Regions from separate parts of the Pseudomonas sp. TE21435 genome, predicted to be linked through region 2. Evidence: riboswitches for the same ligand, from Rfam matches in the RefSeq annotation. Region 2 holds a riboswitch; each other region holds the start of a gene.

Region 1 (4,323 bases), 1.1 Mb from region 2:
TGAGAAAGGCGGTGAGCGCGTTGAACAGCTGCGAGCCGGCGATGCCGGCGAGGATCACCTGGGCGTTGTCATGGCGGCTGCCACTGGCGCGCGACAGCAGCAGCACCAGGGCGAATGCCGCCAGCGCGCCGATGAAGGCGCCTGCCGACAGCGACAGCACCGCGCCGCCCAGGCCGAACAACCCCACCGCCACCGCACCGGTCGAGGCACCGGCCGACAGGCCCAGCAGATACGGTTCGGCCAGCGGGTTGCGCAGCAGCGCCTGGAGGATCACCCCGCAGGTCGCCAGCCCCGCGCCACAAGCGGCGGCGACCAGGGTGCGCGGCAGGCGGTAGTTCCAGACGATGCCGGCGTCGATCGGGTCGACGGCATGGCCGGCCTGCCACAGCTGGTTGGCCAGCACCTGCCAGATCGCCTCGGCGCCGACTCGGGTCTCGCCGATGGCAATCCCGGCAAGCATGGCCAGGCACAGGGCGAGCAAGGCAAAGAGGCTGATGGGCAGCAGGCGGTTCATGACTGGGGTGCTTTACCGCTGGCGAAGGCGCTGGACAGCACGTCCAGGCCGCGGAACAGGCGGATGCCGGCCTGCATGGCGTCGGCATCGAGGACGATGATGCGGCCGTGCTTGACCGCGTCCATATTGCGCGTGACCGGGTCGCTGCGCAGGAAGTCGAGTTTTTTCTGGTAGTCGTCGGCCGGGTAGCGACGGCGGTCCATGCGCGCGACGATCAGCCAGGTGGGGTTGGCCCTGGCCAGGGTCTCCCAGCCCACGGTAGGCCATTCTTCGCTGGATTCGACCACGTTGCGCACGCCGAGGGTCTGCAGCATGTAGTCGGCCACGCCCTGGCGGCCGGCGACATAGGGGTCGGTCTTGAGGTCGGCGCTGGAAAACCAGAACAGCGCGCTGGTGTGCGCCAGGTCCTGGCCGGCCAGGCGCTGCCTGGCCTGTTCCAGCTGGCCCTGGAGCTCGGCATTCAGGCGCGCGCCACGTTCCTGCACGTCGAAGATCTCGGCCAGCTGGCTGACGCTCTTGTAGATGCTCTGCACCTTGAACGGCTGCAGGCGGGTGCCGTCGGCGCCCACCAGGTTGTCCTTGCCCTCGCAGTCCGAGGGCAGCAGGTAGGTGGGGATGCCCAGCTCCTGGAACTGCTCGCGGGTGCCGACCGCGCCCTGGGCGCCGATCATCCACTCGAACTGCGCCGTTACCAGTTGCGGACGTTTGCCGACCACCGCCTCGAAGCTCGGTTCGTTGTCGGCCAGACGCGGGACCTTGTCGTTCTGCGTCTTGAATTCCGGCAGCACGTTGTTGAACCACAGCGAGGTGCCCGCCAGCCGCTCACCGAGGCCCAGGGCATAGAGCAGCTCGGTGCCGGCCTGGCCGACGGTCACCGCCCGTTGCGGGGCCTGGGTGAAGGTCTGCGGCATGCCGCAGTTGTCGACGGTCAGCGGGTACTGGGTGGCGCTGGCGTGGGCCAGGCCCGACAGGGACAGGCCGGCGAGGAGGGCGGCGAGGCGGTGCGGCATGGTGGGGCGATCTCCTGGGTGGTGCACGGAATGGCCCACGGACAGGCATCGCCCGGCAGCCTGCGCAAGCACGCGGCCAGGGCGGATGACCATCCCGGACACCCCGCCGGTTGGTGAATGCGTGCCGGCAGGTCTCCTGACTGGTGCGTCCAGGCCGGCGCCAGCCTTCCCGGGTCGGCAGACCCAGTGGCATCGATGGCGCAGGCTCGGCACCTACAGTTGCGGGGGCAGTTCCCTTTGGATCGCCAGTGGCGAGCCCGGGATTCCCTTTTGATTCCGTGTGGAAACCGGCGGGCGGCATGGTAGACCATCGGGCTGTCGGGTGAAAACGCTTTTACAGGTACTTGAGCCAGGCGATATCGCGCCGTCGCGCTTTCAGCCGGGCGAACCAGCGCACCGGCAGGTACAGGACAAGTGGCAGCAGCACGGCGGTCAGCCATACCGCCCCGATGCCATCGAAACCGAAATAGCGGCCCTGGTTCAGGCCAAACAGTGCCACGCAGGCCACGTACAGCAGCTTGAGCGCATACAGGTGCAGCAGGTAGAAGAACATCGGCGCTGCGCCAAACACCGCAAGCGGGCCGATCCAGCGGGCGTCGCCGGCACGCTCGAAGCCGCGCAGCAGGAGCAGGCCGACGCCAAGGGTCAGGGCCAGGAACAGCAGCGACGGTGGGTATTTGGTGATATTGAAGAAGCTCATCAGCGTCTGCCCGACGCGGGCGTAGAGGCTCCAGGGGGCTTCGCCGTAGCCATTGAGCAGGCGCAGCGCGACGAACCCAAGCAGCAGGCCCGCGCCGGCCCATAGCAGACGCTGCTGGCGCTTGCCGGCGTCGCTGCCCCGGGCAAACCACGGCCCGAGCCCATAACCCAGGGCGATCACGCCGATCCACGGCAACAGCGGGTAGGACGTGCGCAGGCGCAGATGTTCGCCTACCTCCAGCCAACTGCGCTCATGCAGGATCGCCCATGGCACATGCAGCGCCGATTCCGGCCTGAAGTGCAGGCCATCGAGCAGGTTGTGACCGGCGACGATCAGCGCGCCGAGGGCGAGCAGCGCCGGGCGCGGCAGCCACACCAGCAGTGACAGGGCGAGCATGCTCAGGCCGATGGCCCAGATCACCTGCAGGTAGATCACGCTCGGAGGCAACTGGAAGGTCCAGGCGAAGTTGACCAGGGTGAATTCCAGCACCACCAGGAACAGACCGCGCTTGAACAGGAACACCGAGACATCGCCACGGCCCTGGTGCTTTTCGCCATACAACCAGGCCGATAGCCCGGTAAGCAGCACGAACACCGGCGCGCAGAGGTGCGCCAGGGTGCGGCTGGCGAACAGGCTGGGTTCGGTGGCGTCGATGGTCATCGGGTCGCTGACCTGGCGGTGCAGGAAGAACGTTTCGCGCACGTGATCCAGCAGCATGAACAGGATCACCAGGCCACGCAGGGCGTCGATGCTTTGCAGGCGTTGGGGGAGTTGGGGGCTGGCCATTGAAAAAAGTCGCAAACAGTGGAAGTAAAATGTTATCTCATAACAATTTTTCAATCCACTGGCCTGCATTTACATCGAGGCGCCTGACGCCATCGCGGCACGCTCGCTCCAGCTCATGCGCTATTCCTGGAGCGGGCCTGCGCCGCGATGGTATCGTTCGCCCCGTTGGGACGCGATCTGGCTTCAGAGATCCAGCACCAACCGCGCCGAGCGCGCCCGCGACACGCACAGCATCATGCTCTGCTGCGCGGCCTTTTCCTCGTCGCTGAGGTATTGGTCGAAATGCTCGGCCTCGCCTTCGAGGATCGCCGTCTCGCAGGTGCCGCACACGCCTTCGCGGCACAGGCACTCGACCTTCGCGGCCTTGGACTTCTCGATGGCCTGCAGGATGGTCATGCCTGCCTCGACTGCCAGCTCGGTGCCTGAACGGGCCAGCACCACCGTGAAGGCCGCACCTGTGGCCGGCGCGGCGGCGGCGAACTGTTCCCAGTGCACCCGCGATTCGGCGATGCCAGCGGCGGCGGCGGTGGCGATCACCGCGTCGATCAGCGGCTTGGGCCCGCACACATAGAGGTGGGCGTCATCGGCCAGGCCCGCGCACAGCGCGGCGAGGTCGAGCTTGCGGTCCAGGCTGTCGATGTAGAACCGCGTGTTGCCGGCATGCGGGCCTTGTTCCAGGTCGCCCTGGAAGGCGCCGTGTTCCGGGGCGCGGAAGGCGTAGTGCAGCTCGTAGGGGGTGGCGCCCCCTTCCAGCTCGTGCAACTGCGCCAGGAACGGGGTAATGCCGATGCCGCCGGCGATCAGCACATGGCGCCCGGCATCGGCGTCCAGGGCGAACAGGTTGTTGGGGGTGGAGATGGTCAGCTCGCTGCCCACCGCTACCTGGTTGTGCATGAACGCCGAACCGCCCTTGGACTGCTCCTCGAGCCGCACGCCGATCTGGTAGCTGTGCAACTGGCGCGGGTCGCTCATCAGCGAGTAGGCATTGCTGAACTGGCTGCCGCAGGCGGATTGCATCTGCACGATCACGTGGCTGCCACCGCTGAAGGCGGGCAGGGCGGCGCCGTCGGCGCGGGCCAGGGTGAAGCGCTTGATCTGCGGCGTGGCCTGTTCCACACCGGTCACGCGCACCTTGAACATCTCGTATTGCTTGGCCATGGCGTACCTCGACAACAAAGCCCCGCGCCAGGCCCTGGCGCGGGGCGGGGAGCTGGCGTGTGTTCAGTCGTCCAGGTGGGCGACCGCGATCAGGTTGTGGAAGTGGGCGATGCCGTGCTCGCTGACGCCGCTGCGCTGGGCGTCGACCATGATCC
Region 2 (4,323 bases):
CCTCGATGGCCGGGAAGCGTCGGTGCAGGGCATCGCACATCGCCCAGTGGGTGGCGGCCCGGCGGCCATCGAGCAGGCCGGCGGCGGCCAGCAGGAAGGTGCCGCTGCATACCGAAGCGGTACGTCGGGCGCGTTGGGCGGCCTTGGCCAGCCAAGCGACCAGTTCGGCGTGATCAGGGAGGGTGCGGACGATCTCCGGGGCTCCGGGCACGACCAGCGTGTCGAAGGGCTCGTGCAGCCAGGGCGCCAGTGGCTCGGTGGCGACGGCCAGGCCTTCAGCGGTGGGGACCAGGCCCCCTTCGAGGCTGGCGGTGACCACCCGGTAGCCGGGTAGGCCGCGCGCAGCACGGGCCTTGGTCGCGGCCCAGAACACCGTCTGCGCGCCGCTGAGGTCGAGCAGGCCCATCTGCGGGTAGGCGAGGAACAGCAAGGTGCGCGGCTGGTCAAGCGCGTGCACGGGCGCTGCGGGAATCTGCGGGATGTCGGTCATGGCGCGCTGCTTGTGGACGGGGCGTAGGCCCTAGTCGAGCAGTTGGCGCGATGATGTTCAAGCACGACGCGATGGCCGTCAGACCTGGGCTCTTGTGGGAGCGGGGCAAGCCCGCTCTCACGCTGTTACCTGGCCGATCTAGAAGCTGTAGTCCACCGTGGCGAAATACGAGCGCGGCGCGCCCAGCAGCCACTGTTCGCCGCTGTAGCTCGACTGGGCGTACTCGCGATCGAACAGGTTGTTCACCTGCAGGCCCAGGCGCACGTCGGGCAGCACCTGCCAGCCGATGTTGGCATCGACCACGGTGTAGCCCGGCACGCGTTGGTCATTGGCGGCGCTGGTATAGCGGGCGTCTACGTAGCGCAGGCCAATACCGGTGTCGACGCTTTGCCCGAAGCCTTTGCTCAGCCACAGGTTGGCGGTTCGACGTGGGACGTCCTGCGGGTGGTTGCCAGACCGGTCGTAGGAAACGCCTCGGCTGAGTTGAGTGAAATCATCGTACTTGGCGCGCACCAAGGCTGCGTTGCCCGACAGTTGCCATTGATTGCCCAGAGCCAGCTCCAGGCTTGCCTCCAGGCCATCGGAGGTCTGTTGGCCTGCCTGCTGGCTGCGCTTGGAGACCACGTCGTACACCGGCAGCTTCTTCTTGACGATGTGGTAGGCCGCCAACGTCCATTCGCCGCGTCCGTCCCAGAACCGTTGCTTGAGGCCGAATTCGGTCTGCTTGGCTTCGGTCAGTTCAAGGCGTTGCTCCGGGCGCAGGGTCAGCAGGTCACCGACACCATCCTCGCTGGTGGAGTACTGGCCGTACACCGACAGATCGTCAGTCAGCGCGTACACCAGGCCGGCGCGCCAGTTGCCGCCACGCAGGCTCTGGTCTTCGCGAGTGTCCTTCACCAGGTCGTTGCGGTCGATGTGGTTCTGGTCGCGGCGTATGCCGGTGACCAGCGACAGGCGCTCGGTCAGTTGCGTGCGGTTTTCGGCGAACAGCGAGAAGGTGCTGGTTTTCGACAGCGTCTGCGGGCGCGTCGGATCGGCACTGTGGAACCCGCCGGGTGCCGGCCGCCAAGGGTCGAGCGAGTCGGTGTAGCCATCTTCGTAGGGCGAGTTGCTGTCAATGTTGAAGCGGATCTTGTTGTACTCGGCGCCCACCACGGTCTTGCTGGCCAGGCCGAACAGCGAGTGATCGAAGGTGAAGCTCTGGCGGTCGCCGATCTGCTCCTGGTTGTGCTTGATCTCCAGGAAACTGCCGCGCTGGATCACACCGGCATCCCAGGCGTATTCCTCGGCATTGCGCCAGTGGCGACGGCTCTTGATGTAGTACAGCTGGTTGCTGGCGCTGATGCTGTCGCTGATGTTCCAGTCGCTGGTCAGCCGTGTCCACTCATCGTGGTAGCGCTGTTCGTCATTGCTGACGTTGTAGTTCTTGTTGCGCACGCTGCTGCGCAGATGGCCGTCGATCAGCGACGTGCCGTAGTAGTTGGCAGGTTGCGCGTCGCCGCGTTCGTGGGACAAGGTGAAACTCAGGTCGTCACTGGCATCGAAGCGCAGCGCGCCGGAAAACGCCAGGCTGCGCGAATCGGTGCGGTCGACCCAGCCGTTGCCCGCCTGCTGGTTCAGGGTGGCGCGGTAGCTCAGGCGCTCGCTCAGGCTGCCGCCGCTGTCCAGCCCCAGTTGCTGGCGGTCCCAGGAGCCATAGCCCAGGCGCAGGTGGTTGCGGATATCACCGCTGAAGGGCTTTTTCGGAATCACGTTGACCGTTGCCCCGGTGGCGCCTTCGCCATACAGCACCGAGGCAGGCCCACGGATCACATCGATACGCTCGACCATCCAGGGATCGACCGGGTAGGTGAGGGTGCCGGCACCGGCGTACAGGCGCGACCCGTCGAACAGGGTCATCACCGAACTCTGGCCCGTGAAACCGCGCGCCGACAAGCCGGTGCCGCCATCGCCAGGGGTACCGATGAAGGTGATGCCCGGCGAGCGGGTCACGGCATCCTGCACCGTGGTGTTGTTGCGCTGCTGAATCTGCGCGGCGGTGATGCTGCTGGTGCTCGCCGGGGTTTCCAGGGCACTGAGGTTCAGGCGTGAACCGGCCTGGGTGGGGGTGGCCAGGTCGACGGTCTGCGGGTCGCGGCTGTCGGTGATCGCCGTGGAGGGCAGGGTGAGCGCAGGGCTGGGCTGCTCGTCGGCCAGCGCCGGCAGGGACACGGCCAGGCAGGCCGCCAGGGTGTGAAGCTTGTTGATACGGGACATGTCGTTCCACTGCTGCAGGAAAGAATGGATCCCGGTGGAAAACACGCAACGGCGAAGCGCGCGCAGGCGCGCACGCGAATACCGGCCTGCGCCCGCCCACCGCGGGTTGCCAAGTGAAGCCTCAGGCCGGTCTCCGGGCTTGCGAGGGGCATGAAACCTTCACCTTCCCATGCGTGTGCACAGTGGTCTGTCGAAGGGTTCGCTCGCTTACCGTTGCGGGGGCAGCGCCGGACTTGTCGTGGTATCGACTCACCGGCTTCCCGTTTCACCTTGCGCGCGGCGGCGCAGGGCACCTGAAACTGGCGCGCATCTGACCACCGAACGGGCAGGGAGTCAATCGTCTGGATGGGTGGGCTGAGTGTGGCTGAATCGCGGTTCAGAGCGGTTACCGTCAGGCCAGCGTTGTCTGCGGGCAGGCCTCGTGCATTGGCGCAGGCCGCGCAGGGCGCTACCATCGGTAGCCAGCCTCCTTATCCAACACCAACAAGCCAAGGACGCGTATGACCGAGCAAGCCCTGTCCCTGCAACAACTCGCCGCCCCCGAAGGCATCTGCTACGGCTGCGGCTGTTCCCACCCCAGCGGCCTGCATGTGCAGAGCCACTGGGACGCCGACGGCATCCACCTGTGGTGCCGGCATACCCCCGACCCGACCTTCACCGGCTGGCCCGGCCTGGTCTACGGTGGCCTGCTGGCCATGCTGGTCGACTGCCACTCCAACTGGACCGCCATGGCCTGTCACTACCGTGCCGAAGGCCGCGAACCTGGCAGCCTGCCGCGTATCGACTGCGTCACCGGCCAGCTTGGCCTGACCTACCTCAAGCCCACGCCCATGGGCGTCGAACTGCTGCTCAAGGCCCGGGTCGAGGGTGAGCTGGGGCGCAAGACCCGGGTGATCTGCGAGGTCTGGGCCAGGGATGTACTGACGGTCACCGCCGATTCGGTATTTGTGCGGGTCGACACCGAGAAGCTCAAGCGCCAGGCGCACCAGCAAGGTTGATCAGGTATGGGCTGCGACATCGAAGTCCCAGCTTTCGATGTCGAAACCAGCATTATCCAGTTCTACGGGGAACTCGAACCGGCCGGTCAACGAACGTTTTTCATAGTCAATCGTATGAAGTTCGAATGTTCCGGCCTCGATTGCCTTGATCGTATGGCCGAAGTAGCCAAACTCGATGAGGATGTGAGGCTTTTCATCCTGATCTTCATTACTGAGAAGATAGTCGCCAGGTTGGGGGCACCAGTAGCCGGTCAGCTTCAGCCAAAGTTGCGCTTGGTCTGGTTTTACGTCGCTGACTGCTTCGATAGCAAAACCAAATCCTTCATCGAACCAATCTTGTCGATACACTTTCAGAGCGTTGGCCGAGGTGCTGTTCTGGCCATAGATTGTGATGCCGATTTCCTGAGCTGCTTCGGTGGTCATGTTCATACTCCAATAGGGTGCGAGAGTGACAACTGAAGATGGAATTCCAGCGCAGGAGTGTCTACTGGCAAAAATGCCAGTTCAGGGCCAAGCGGTTTCACTTTTGAGGCTGATGGACAGGGGAGGGTAAGGCTGGCATTGTCAAACGTGACCCGG
Region 3 (4,323 bases), 310 kb from region 2:
AGGCGGTGTTGGCTGCCTGCAGGTGGGAGCGATAAAACAGCAGCGGCGCCACTGGATACTCCGGATGCCATTCGGCGTACCAGTCCTCGAGCCGTGCGCTGGCCTTGGCCGGGTGGTAGACCACCGTGCGCGGCAAAGGCTGCGGCTCGTCCCAGGGGTAGGCGCGCCCCAGCCACTGGCTGGCCAGGCAGTTGAACAGGTTCAGTGCATTGGCCTTGCCACCCTGGCGCAGGAAATGCCAGAGGCGCTCGGCCTGTTCACCGCCCACCGTGCCCAGTCCGGTCAGCTCCGGGTCGGGACGGTCGTCGCCGGGTACCAGGATCAGCTGTACGCCACGGGCCGCCAACTCGACCAGTTGTTCGACACCATAGCGCCAGTAACCGACACCGCCATGCAGCGACACCAGGATCACCTTGGCATGGCGCAGCACCTGGTCGACATACAGGTCGACCGAGGCATGGTTCTGCACCTGCATCGGGTTGGCCAGGCGCACGCTGGGGAAATCCGCCGGCAACTGCTCGGCGGTTTCGGCAAGCAGCGCCAGGTGTGAATCACCGCTGCAGAGGATCACCAGTTCGGCGGGGGTCTGGCCGAGGTCGGCGATGCTGTCGTCCGGCACAAAGCCGCCGGGCTGGGTCCGCAGCAGGTGCATGGGTCAGGCGCCCAGGGCCTGGCGCAGGCGCGCTTCCAGCTGGGTCGCGTCCAGGTCCTGGCCGATCAGCACCAGGCGGGTGATCCGTGGCTCCTCGCTGCGCCATGCACGGTCGAAATGCTTGTCGAAGCGGGTGCCCACGCCCTGGATCAGCAGGCGCATCGGCTTGCCGGGAATGGCGGCGAAGCCCTTGGCGCGCAGGATGCCGAACTCGGTAACCAGTTGCGTCAAGGCATCGAGCAGCAGGCTTTCGTCAGCCTCGGGCAGGTCGATGGAGATCGAGTCGAAGGCGTCGTGGTCATGGTCGTCATGGTCATCGCCGTCGTGATGGCTGTCGTGGTGGGTGCGGCGGCCGTCGATATGCGCCTCGGACTCGGCGCCCACGCCCAGCAGCACCTCCAGTGGCAGGCGGCCGCTGCTGGCCTCGATCACCTTGACCGCCGGCGGCAGTTCCTCGGCCACTTCGGCACGGACCTTGGCCAGGCCCTCGGCATCGATCAGGTCGGCCTTGTTCAGTACCACCAGGTCGGCGCTGGCCAGTTGGTCGGCGAACAGTTCGTGCAGCGGCGACTCATGGTCGAGATTAGGGTCGAGCTTGCGCTGGGCATCGACCTGGTCCGGGTAGGCGGCAAAGGTACCGGCGGCCACGGCCGGGCTGTCGACCACGGTGATCACCGCGTCGACCGTGCAGGCGTTGCGGATTTCCGGCCACTGGAAGGCCTGTACCAGCGGCTTGGGCAAGGCCAGGCCGCTGGTTTCGATAAGGATATGGTCGAGGTCGCCGCGGCGCGCCACCAGCTCGCGCATCACCGGGAAGAACTCCTCCTGCACGGTGCAGCACAGGCAGCCATTGGCCAACTCGTAGACGCGGCCATTGGCCTCTTCCTCGGAGCAGCCGATGCTGCATTGCTTGAGGATCTCGCCATCGATGCCCAGCTCGCCGAACTCGTTGACGATCACCGCGATGCGGCGGCCCTGGGCGTTGTCGAGCATATGGCGCAGCAAGGTGGTCTTGCCCGAGCCGAGGAAGCCGGTAACGATGGTGACGGGGAGCTTGGCCAGTGTTTTCATGTCGCGATGCCCTTGGCAGCAATGGCGCGGGCATGCAGGACGACAGCCACGGCCCGTGTCGGCCTGGCTGTTTCGCCACCGGATCACCCCGCCCGGTTGAAAGTCGAAAACGTTGCGAGGCAGGTCTCCTGGCTTGCACCGCCGGCCATCAAAGCCGGTGGGATGGCGCCTTCCCGCGCGTGCGCAGTGGCTGTGCCGAACCCTTCAGTGCCTACAGTTGCGGGGGCAGCCGCGGCTTGTACCGCGTTCCCGTCTTAGCCCGGGCCAGCGCCCGGGAACCTCGAACCGGCAAGGCTACGCAGTGCCTGCCTGGCGGTCAACCGCCGCGGCGATTGACGCAGGCCCGGCCCCGTGATTTGCTAGCGCATTGCGTTCAGGTGCCCCCAACGGGGGTGAAACGGGAAACCGGTGCGTCGCGCCTCCTTGAAGAGGGCGACAAGGCCGGTGCTGCCCCCGCAACGGTAAGCGAGAGAAGCGTCCAGACCACTGTGCCCATCGTGCGGCATGGGAAGGTGGCGCTTGATCGATGGAGCCCCGCTCCACCTCGCCAGCCCGGAGACCGGCCTGACATGCTTGCAGAACACCCCGCGGTGGGCGGGCGCTGTCGTATCACCTGGGCCAGCCGTGCCCGGGGGCGTCGCGCCTGCCCGTTGCCACAACAAAAGCAGCAGAGGAACGCGTCATGCCCATCACCCACGCCAAACCCAGTATCGCCACCCCCGTCAGTCTCAGCCAGCGCCTGATCGTCGCGGTCGGCGCCAGCCTGCTGGGCCTGTGCCTGGTGTACTTCGCCGGTTTCTCGCACATCGAGGCGGTGCACAACGCCGCCCACGACACCCGCCACAGCGCCGCCTTCCCTTGCCACTGAGTACACCCGCATGATCACGCGCATCGCCCGTACCGCGGGTTTCAGCGGCCTGCTCGCCGCCCTGCTGCTGACCCTCCTGCAAAGCTTCTGGGTCGCCCCGTTGATTCTCCAGGCGGAAACCTATGAAACCGCCGCCCCCGCCGCTGAACATCATGAACATGGCGAGGCCGCCGCGCCTCATGAGCACAGCGCCGAGGCCTGGGCACCCGAAGATGGCTGGCAGCGTATCCTGTCCACCACCGGCGGCAACCTGGTGGTCGCCGTCGGCTTCGCCCTGATCCTCGCCGCGCTGTACAGCCTCCGCGCCCCGGGCCGCGTGGCCACCGGCGCACTGTGGGGCCTGGCGGGCTTCGCCGTGTTCTGCCTGGCGCCGACCCTGGGCCTGCCACCGGAACTGCCAGGAACAGCGGCCGCCGACCTCGGCCAGCGCCAGACCTGGTGGATCGGCACCGCCGCCGCCACCGCCGCCGGCCTGGCGTTGCTGGTGTTCGCCCAGCACTGGCTGTTCAAGGTGCTCGGCGTCGCCCTGCTGGTGATCCCGCACCTGATCGGCGCGCCACAGCCAGCGGTTCATGAAAGCCTGGCCCCCGAGGCGCTGGAGACCCAGTTCAAGATCGCTTCGTGGCTGACCAACGCCGCGTTCTGGTTGGCCCTGGGCCTGCTCAGCGCCTGGTTGTTCCGCCGCTCCAGCCAGCACTGATGCGCGACCTTGCTCCCCAGCCGGCGTTGTATGCCGGCTTTGGTTGCCGCCGTGGCTGTCCGGTCGAGACGCTCGCGGTGCTGCTGCGCCAGACCCTGACCAACCACGCCCTGCCCCTGTCGGCGCTGAAGGCAATCGCCAGCATCGAACCCAAGGCGCGCGAGCCCGGCCTGCTGGCACTGGCCGAGCGGCTCGGGTTGCCGTTCATCTGCTTCGACAGCAGCCACTTGTCGACCTTCGAAGCGCTGCTCAGTCAGCGCTCGACAACGGTGTACGCCCAGACCGGCTGCTGGGGCGTCGCCGAAAGCGCAGCCCTGGCCCTGGCCGGCCGTACCGGCGTTGCGCCGCGCCTGCATGTGCCAAGGCAAAGGCTCGGCGGCGCTACCCTGGCCCTGGCCATCGGCGGATAATCCGCCTCTTTACCTGCAAGGAACCTCCATGACGGTCTATTTCATCGGTGCCGGCCCCGGCGATCCCGAGCTGATCACGGTCAAGGGCCAGCGCCTTGTCCGACAGTGCCCGGTAATCATCTACGCAGGCTCGCTGGTACCTGCTGCAGTGCTCGAGGGGCATCAGGCGCACACCGTCATCAACAGCGCCGAGCTGCACCTGGAGCAGATCATCGAGGCCATGCGCCAGGCCCATGCCAACGGCCAGGACGTGGCCCGCGTGCACAGCGGCGACCCTAGCCTGTACGGCGCCATCGGCGAACAGATCCGCCACCTGCGTGAGTCGGGCATCGATTACCAGATCATCCCCGGAGTCACCGCCACTGCCGCCAGCGCCGCGCTGCTGGGTTGCGAGCTGACACTGCCGGACGTGGCGCAGACGGTGATCCTCACCCGCTACGGCGACAACTCGCCGATGCCCGCCGGTGAACAGCTGGCCGATCTGGCCCGCCATGGCAGCACCCTGGCCATCCACCTGGGTGTACGCCACCTGCCGCGTATCGTCGAGCAACTGCTGCCCCACTATGGCGCCGACTGCCCCATTGCCGTGGTCCATCGTGCCACCTGGCCAGACCAGGATTGG
Region 4 (4,323 bases), 410 kb from region 2:
AGGGACAGTAGCCAGGCTTTACGCATCGCACGCCCTTCCCTTGATCAACAGTCCTTCGGCGATCCTTCCACCCTGCAGATGCGTTTCCACCAATTCCTCCACCTCCCGATCATCACGTACCCGATACCAGCAGCCGTCCGGATGCACCGTCAACACTGGCCCCAGGTTGCAGGGAAACTGGCAACCGGTGCGGGTCAGCAGCACGCCACCCGGGGTCTCGATCAGGTCACGCTCCAGCAACCGCCGGCGCAGGCGTTTCCACAACGGCAAGGCGCCGCGCCGCACGCAACGGGGGCCGGTGCAGAGGAACACCTGGCGGGCATGCTCGGGCACCCGCGACCAGTCCGGGTCGCTGGCCACCGCGTTGACCTGGTCGCACGCCAGGTGGCGGACAGGTTCGTCGATGCTGGCACAGGCCGCTCGCGCATCCAGGCCGCGCCGCCCCAGGGCCTGGGCCGTGACCCAGACGCCGGCCCGACCTTGCGCCAGGCGCCCCAGCTCATCGCGCAGCCAGTCAAGGTAGGCGCTGTCCGAGGTGGGTTCCAGGTCCACCACCAGCAGGCGTTCCACGCCCTGGTCGAGGGCCTCGCGGACCACCGCCCAGAGCCCGTCGAACCCCTCCAGGGTGTCGACGATATCCCGGCCCGCCTCGTGGCCACGCAGGTCACGAATCTCGGCGCCAAAAGCTTCCGCCGCCGAGCCGCCACCCAGGCCGGGGCCGACGAACAACACGCGCTGGTAGTCCATGCTCACGCCCCTCAGAAGGTGTAGGTGTAGCGCAGTTCGCTGGTGAACGGCCGCCCGAGATTGTCAACGTTACTCGCCCGACTGGTGACATAGTCGCGGTCGAACAGGTTCTCCACCAGCAGGCTCAGCCGGTGCTGGCGGGCGCCGTCCAGGTAGCGATAAGCATCGGCGTCGACCACCGAGTAATGGCCGTAGTCGACGCCTTTGGAGCTGACCACGTCGCGGATATAGCGAATGGCGCCCCCGGCCCCCCACCTGCGGTCTGCCGATTCGTAGCCGAGCCGCGAACGGGCGAAGAAACTCGGCACGTCGTTGATCGTTGCCCCGGTGCGCGACTCGGTGAGGTTGCGGGTCATGTCGGCCTGCAGGCTCCATTGATCGTCAAGCTGGATACGCGCATCGGCCTCGAAGCCACGCATCTGTACCTGCCCCTGGCCGTTGACCCACTGGCTACCGTCCAGGGTGATCAAGTCGGTGATCTTGCGGCGGAACACGGTGACGCTGGCGCTGAATTCACGCTCCAGCAGCAGGCCGTGGTAGTCCAGGCCAAGCTCGGCATTGCGGCTCTTCTCGGGCTTGAGGTCGCGGTTGCCGATCTCGTCGCCTGGCTCGTTGACGAACAGCTGCTCGGCGTTCGGCAACTTGTAGGCGCTGCCATACTGGCCGCGCAGTTGCCAGTTGTCGTTCAGGTCGTACAGCGAGGTGAGCATGCCGACGGTGGCGCTGTCGCCGCCGCTCATGGCCTCGTGGCGCAGGCCGAGGCTCGGGTGCCAGTTGGGCAAGGTCTCGATCCTGGGCCGCAGTTGGGCGTACAACGCATTGGCCTGGGCCTCGTTGTCGTCGATCACCAGCACGTCGTCCTGGCCCTTGAACCACTGGTTGTCGGAACCGAACACCAGCACGTGGCCGCCGTCGAGTTCGGCCTTGCCCTCGGCCTGCACGCCCCAATCGGTGAAGCCCCAGTAGTCGTTGTGGTTGACCACGTCGCGGGAGCCGTCGGCGCGGTTGTTGATGCGCGTGTAGCGAGTGTCCCAGTCGTTGACGTGGCCCTTGACGAAGTAGCTCAGGCGTTCGCTGATGCGCTGTTCGAAGGTGGCCGTGGCGATCTGCTGCACGCGGTCATTGGTGGTCTTGTAATTGTTCACCGGTCGGGCGAAATCGAGGTTGGCGTCGGTGTACTGGTAGAACAGCTCCAGCCGCGCATCGTCGCCGAAGGCCTGGATCGCCTTGCCGCCGAAGGTGGTCACCTCGTAGCCGCGCTTCTTGTCGCTGACGTTGCCGCTGTAGTCGCGGTTGCGAAACGGCTGGTAACCGTCGGAGACGTTGTGACTGACATAGGCCAGCAGGCCCAGGTCGCCGAAGCCATTGCTGAAGATCTGCTCGACGCGGGCGTCCTTGCTGCTGCCGGCGAAGCTGTCCAGGCCCAGGTTGACCTCACCTGAAGCCTGACGGCGTTGCGGGCTGCGGGTGACGATGTTGATCACTCCCGCCACGGCCTGGGTGCCGAACAACAGGCTCTGGCCGCCCTTGAGCACCTCGATGCGCTCCACCGCGTTGGCCGGCAGGGTGTCCAGGTACAGGCCGCCGTACAGGCGGTTGTTCAGGCGTACACCGTCGAGCAGGATCAGGGTGTCGTCGTTGCGCCCGCCGAGCAGCGAGTAGGTGCCGTAGTCGAACGGGCCGTTCTTCGGCGCGACATAGAAGCCGGGGATGAACATCTGCATCACCCGGGTAATGTCGGCGCCGGGGCCGGCGCGCTCGATCTGCTCGCGGCTAATGATCTCGACCTTGCTGCCGTACTGGGCCATGGCGGCGACCGTGGTCGACTCCACCGACGGCGCGGCGACGATTTGCTGGTCGAGGATCAGGGGGGTGTTTTCGGCCAGTGCCAGGGGGCTGGCCAGGCAGCCCAGGAACAAGGTCCGGGCCTTGGGGAAACGACGTCGGGAGTGAATCACAGCAATCATGCTCTTCTCGAAAGTGACTTTCGCAGAAGCACGCAGGAGCACGGATCGCGCACACGCCAATACCGGCCCATGCCCGCCCACCGCAGGAGTTTGCCTACAACATTCCAGGCCGGTCTCCGGGCTCGCAAGACAAGATGTCTTCACCTTCCCATGACGCGCGGGCCACAGTGGTCTGTCGAAGGCATCACTTGCATACCGTTGCGGGGGCAGCACCGGACTGGCGCGAAGCGCGTACCGGTTTCCCGTTTCACCCCATGCGCGGCGGCATGGGACACCTGAAATCGGTCGGCATCTGAACACCTTGGGGCAAGGTGCGTCAAGCAAAGGCCGGTGAATCGTTTCGCGTGTTTTTTATCTGCCAATCACTCTAGGCAGATGTGTCAAAAGTTGTAGAATCCGCACGCCCAATCTATTCCCATTCCCTTCGAGCTTTGCCGATGAAGCTGGCCCGCCACACACGATCGCAAGTCGCCTGGGTGCTGTATTTCAGCATCCTGTTCGGCTCGTTGCTGTGCGCCATGGGCCATGGACAGATGGCAGGCTTGCGCCTGGCCGGCCTGGATGACGCCGCCTGGTGCGCGGCCGACAGCAGCGGCGTGTTCAAGGGCGATCAGGACGTCACCGACCCGGTGCTGCCCGCCGGCGGCGACTGCGTGATCGCCAGCCTGTTCAGCGCCACCCTGCTGGCGGTGTTCTTCGGCCTGCTGGCCCTGCTCGCCGGGGAGTCGAGCAAACCCTTACCCAGACAACCCGCGCCGACCCTGCCCAAGCAGCGTTGGCCCCTGGTCAATCCCCGCGCCTCTCCCGCTTCGCTTCTCGCGTTCTGACATCGCCACGCTCTCGTGCTGCCTGATCGGCAGCGGGCGTGCGCTCATTGATTTCAGCCAGGAAGCCTTGCATGTTCCGCATGACCACTCTGGCGCTGCTCGTTGGCAGCGCAACCTGCGCCTGGGCGCAGGACGACACCCTCACCCTGCCCGCCAGCAACGTCACGGCCACCGCCGCCCCCAAAGAAGCCACCACCCTGGACCTCGACCGGCCTATCGCAAGCGGCTCGCGGCTCAACCTCAGCGCCCGCGAAAACCCGGCCTCGGTCAGCGTCGCCGACCGCAAGACCATGGAACGCATCGGCGCGCGTAACTTCCAGGACGCCGCCAACGCCCTGCCCGGGGTCAACGCCTCGGCACCGCCCGGCTGGGGCGGCTACGTGTCGTACCGTGGTTTCAACGGTGCCCAGGTCAGCCAGTTGTTCAATGGCATCAACCTGCAGTACGGCGCCGCCGGGCGCCCGGTCGGGGCATGGATCTACGACCGTGTCGAACTGCTCGGCGGGCCGTCGTCGTTCCTCAACGGCAGCGGCGCCGTGGGCGGCAGCCTGAACATGATCACCAAACTGGCCAACCGCGACGAGGACACCTTCGAGGGCCGCGTCAGCTACGGGCGCTACGACACGATGGAAACCTCGGTCGGCTTCAACAAGGCGCTCAACAGCGGTGACGGCCCACGCCACTACGCGCGGCTCGACTACAGCCGCACCAACACCAATGGCTATATCGACCGCCAGGAGAACGGGGCAGGCAACCTGGCCTTCTCGCTGCTCAGCGACATC

Evidence for each region. Region 2 has a riboswitch for cobalamin ahead of ACZ9C1_RS08730 (TonB-dependent receptor). Riboswitches for the same ligand answer to the same signal wherever they lie in the genome.
Region 1: linked by a shared signal. The riboswitch ahead of ACZ9C1_RS03705 (ABC transporter substrate-binding protein) and the one ahead of ACZ9C1_RS08730 (TonB-dependent receptor) in region 2 are both predicted to bind cobalamin.
Region 3: linked by a shared signal. The riboswitch ahead of cobW (cobalamin biosynthesis protein CobW) and the one ahead of ACZ9C1_RS08730 (TonB-dependent receptor) in region 2 are both predicted to bind cobalamin.
Region 4: linked by a shared signal. The riboswitch ahead of ACZ9C1_RS06990 (TonB-dependent receptor plug domain-containing protein) and the one ahead of ACZ9C1_RS08730 (TonB-dependent receptor) in region 2 are both predicted to bind cobalamin.

What each region holds. Positions count from the first base shown of each region.
Region 1 is NZ_JBWBQZ010000001.1:810,602-814,924, forward strand. It holds gene ACZ9C1_RS03700 (FecCD family ABC transporter permease) at 1-514, opposite strand, end outside; gene ACZ9C1_RS03705 (ABC transporter substrate-binding protein) at 511-1,524, opposite strand; cobalamin riboswitch at 1,634-1,831, opposite strand; gene ACZ9C1_RS03710 (acetyltransferase domain-containing protein) at 1,859-3,010, opposite strand; gene ACZ9C1_RS03715 (PDR/VanB family oxidoreductase) at 3,194-4,168, opposite strand; gene ACZ9C1_RS03720 (aromatic ring-hydroxylating oxygenase subunit alpha) at 4,232-4,323, opposite strand, start outside.
Region 2 is NZ_JBWBQZ010000001.1:1,958,334-1,962,656, reverse strand. It holds gene ACZ9C1_RS08735 (GlxA family transcriptional regulator) at 1-490, opposite strand, end outside; gene ACZ9C1_RS08730 (TonB-dependent receptor) at 629-2,746, opposite strand; cobalamin riboswitch at 2,854-3,058, opposite strand; gene ACZ9C1_RS08725 (PaaI family thioesterase) at 3,247-3,744, shown strand; gene ACZ9C1_RS08720 (hypothetical protein) at 3,745-4,167, opposite strand.
Region 3 is NZ_JBWBQZ010000001.1:1,651,774-1,656,096, forward strand. It holds gene cobN (cobaltochelatase subunit CobN) at 1-652, opposite strand, end outside; gene cobW (cobalamin biosynthesis protein CobW) at 656-1,723, opposite strand; cobalamin riboswitch at 1,825-2,021, opposite strand; cobalamin riboswitch at 2,083-2,305, shown strand; gene ACZ9C1_RS07425 (CbtB domain-containing protein) at 2,406-2,591, shown strand; gene ACZ9C1_RS07430 (CbtA family protein) at 2,602-3,291, shown strand; gene ACZ9C1_RS07435 (cobalamin biosynthesis protein) at 3,291-3,701, shown strand; gene cobM (precorrin-4 C(11)-methyltransferase) at 3,730-4,323, shown strand, end outside.
Region 4 is NZ_JBWBQZ010000001.1:1,550,994-1,555,316, forward strand. It holds gene ACZ9C1_RS06980 (ABC transporter substrate-binding protein) at 1-26, opposite strand, end outside; gene ACZ9C1_RS06985 ((2Fe-2S) ferredoxin domain-containing protein) at 19-747, opposite strand; gene ACZ9C1_RS06990 (TonB-dependent receptor plug domain-containing protein) at 759-2,714, opposite strand; cobalamin riboswitch at 2,805-3,008, opposite strand; gene ACZ9C1_RS06995 (DUF2946 family protein) at 3,152-3,541, shown strand; gene ACZ9C1_RS07000 (TonB-dependent receptor) at 3,613-4,323, shown strand, end outside.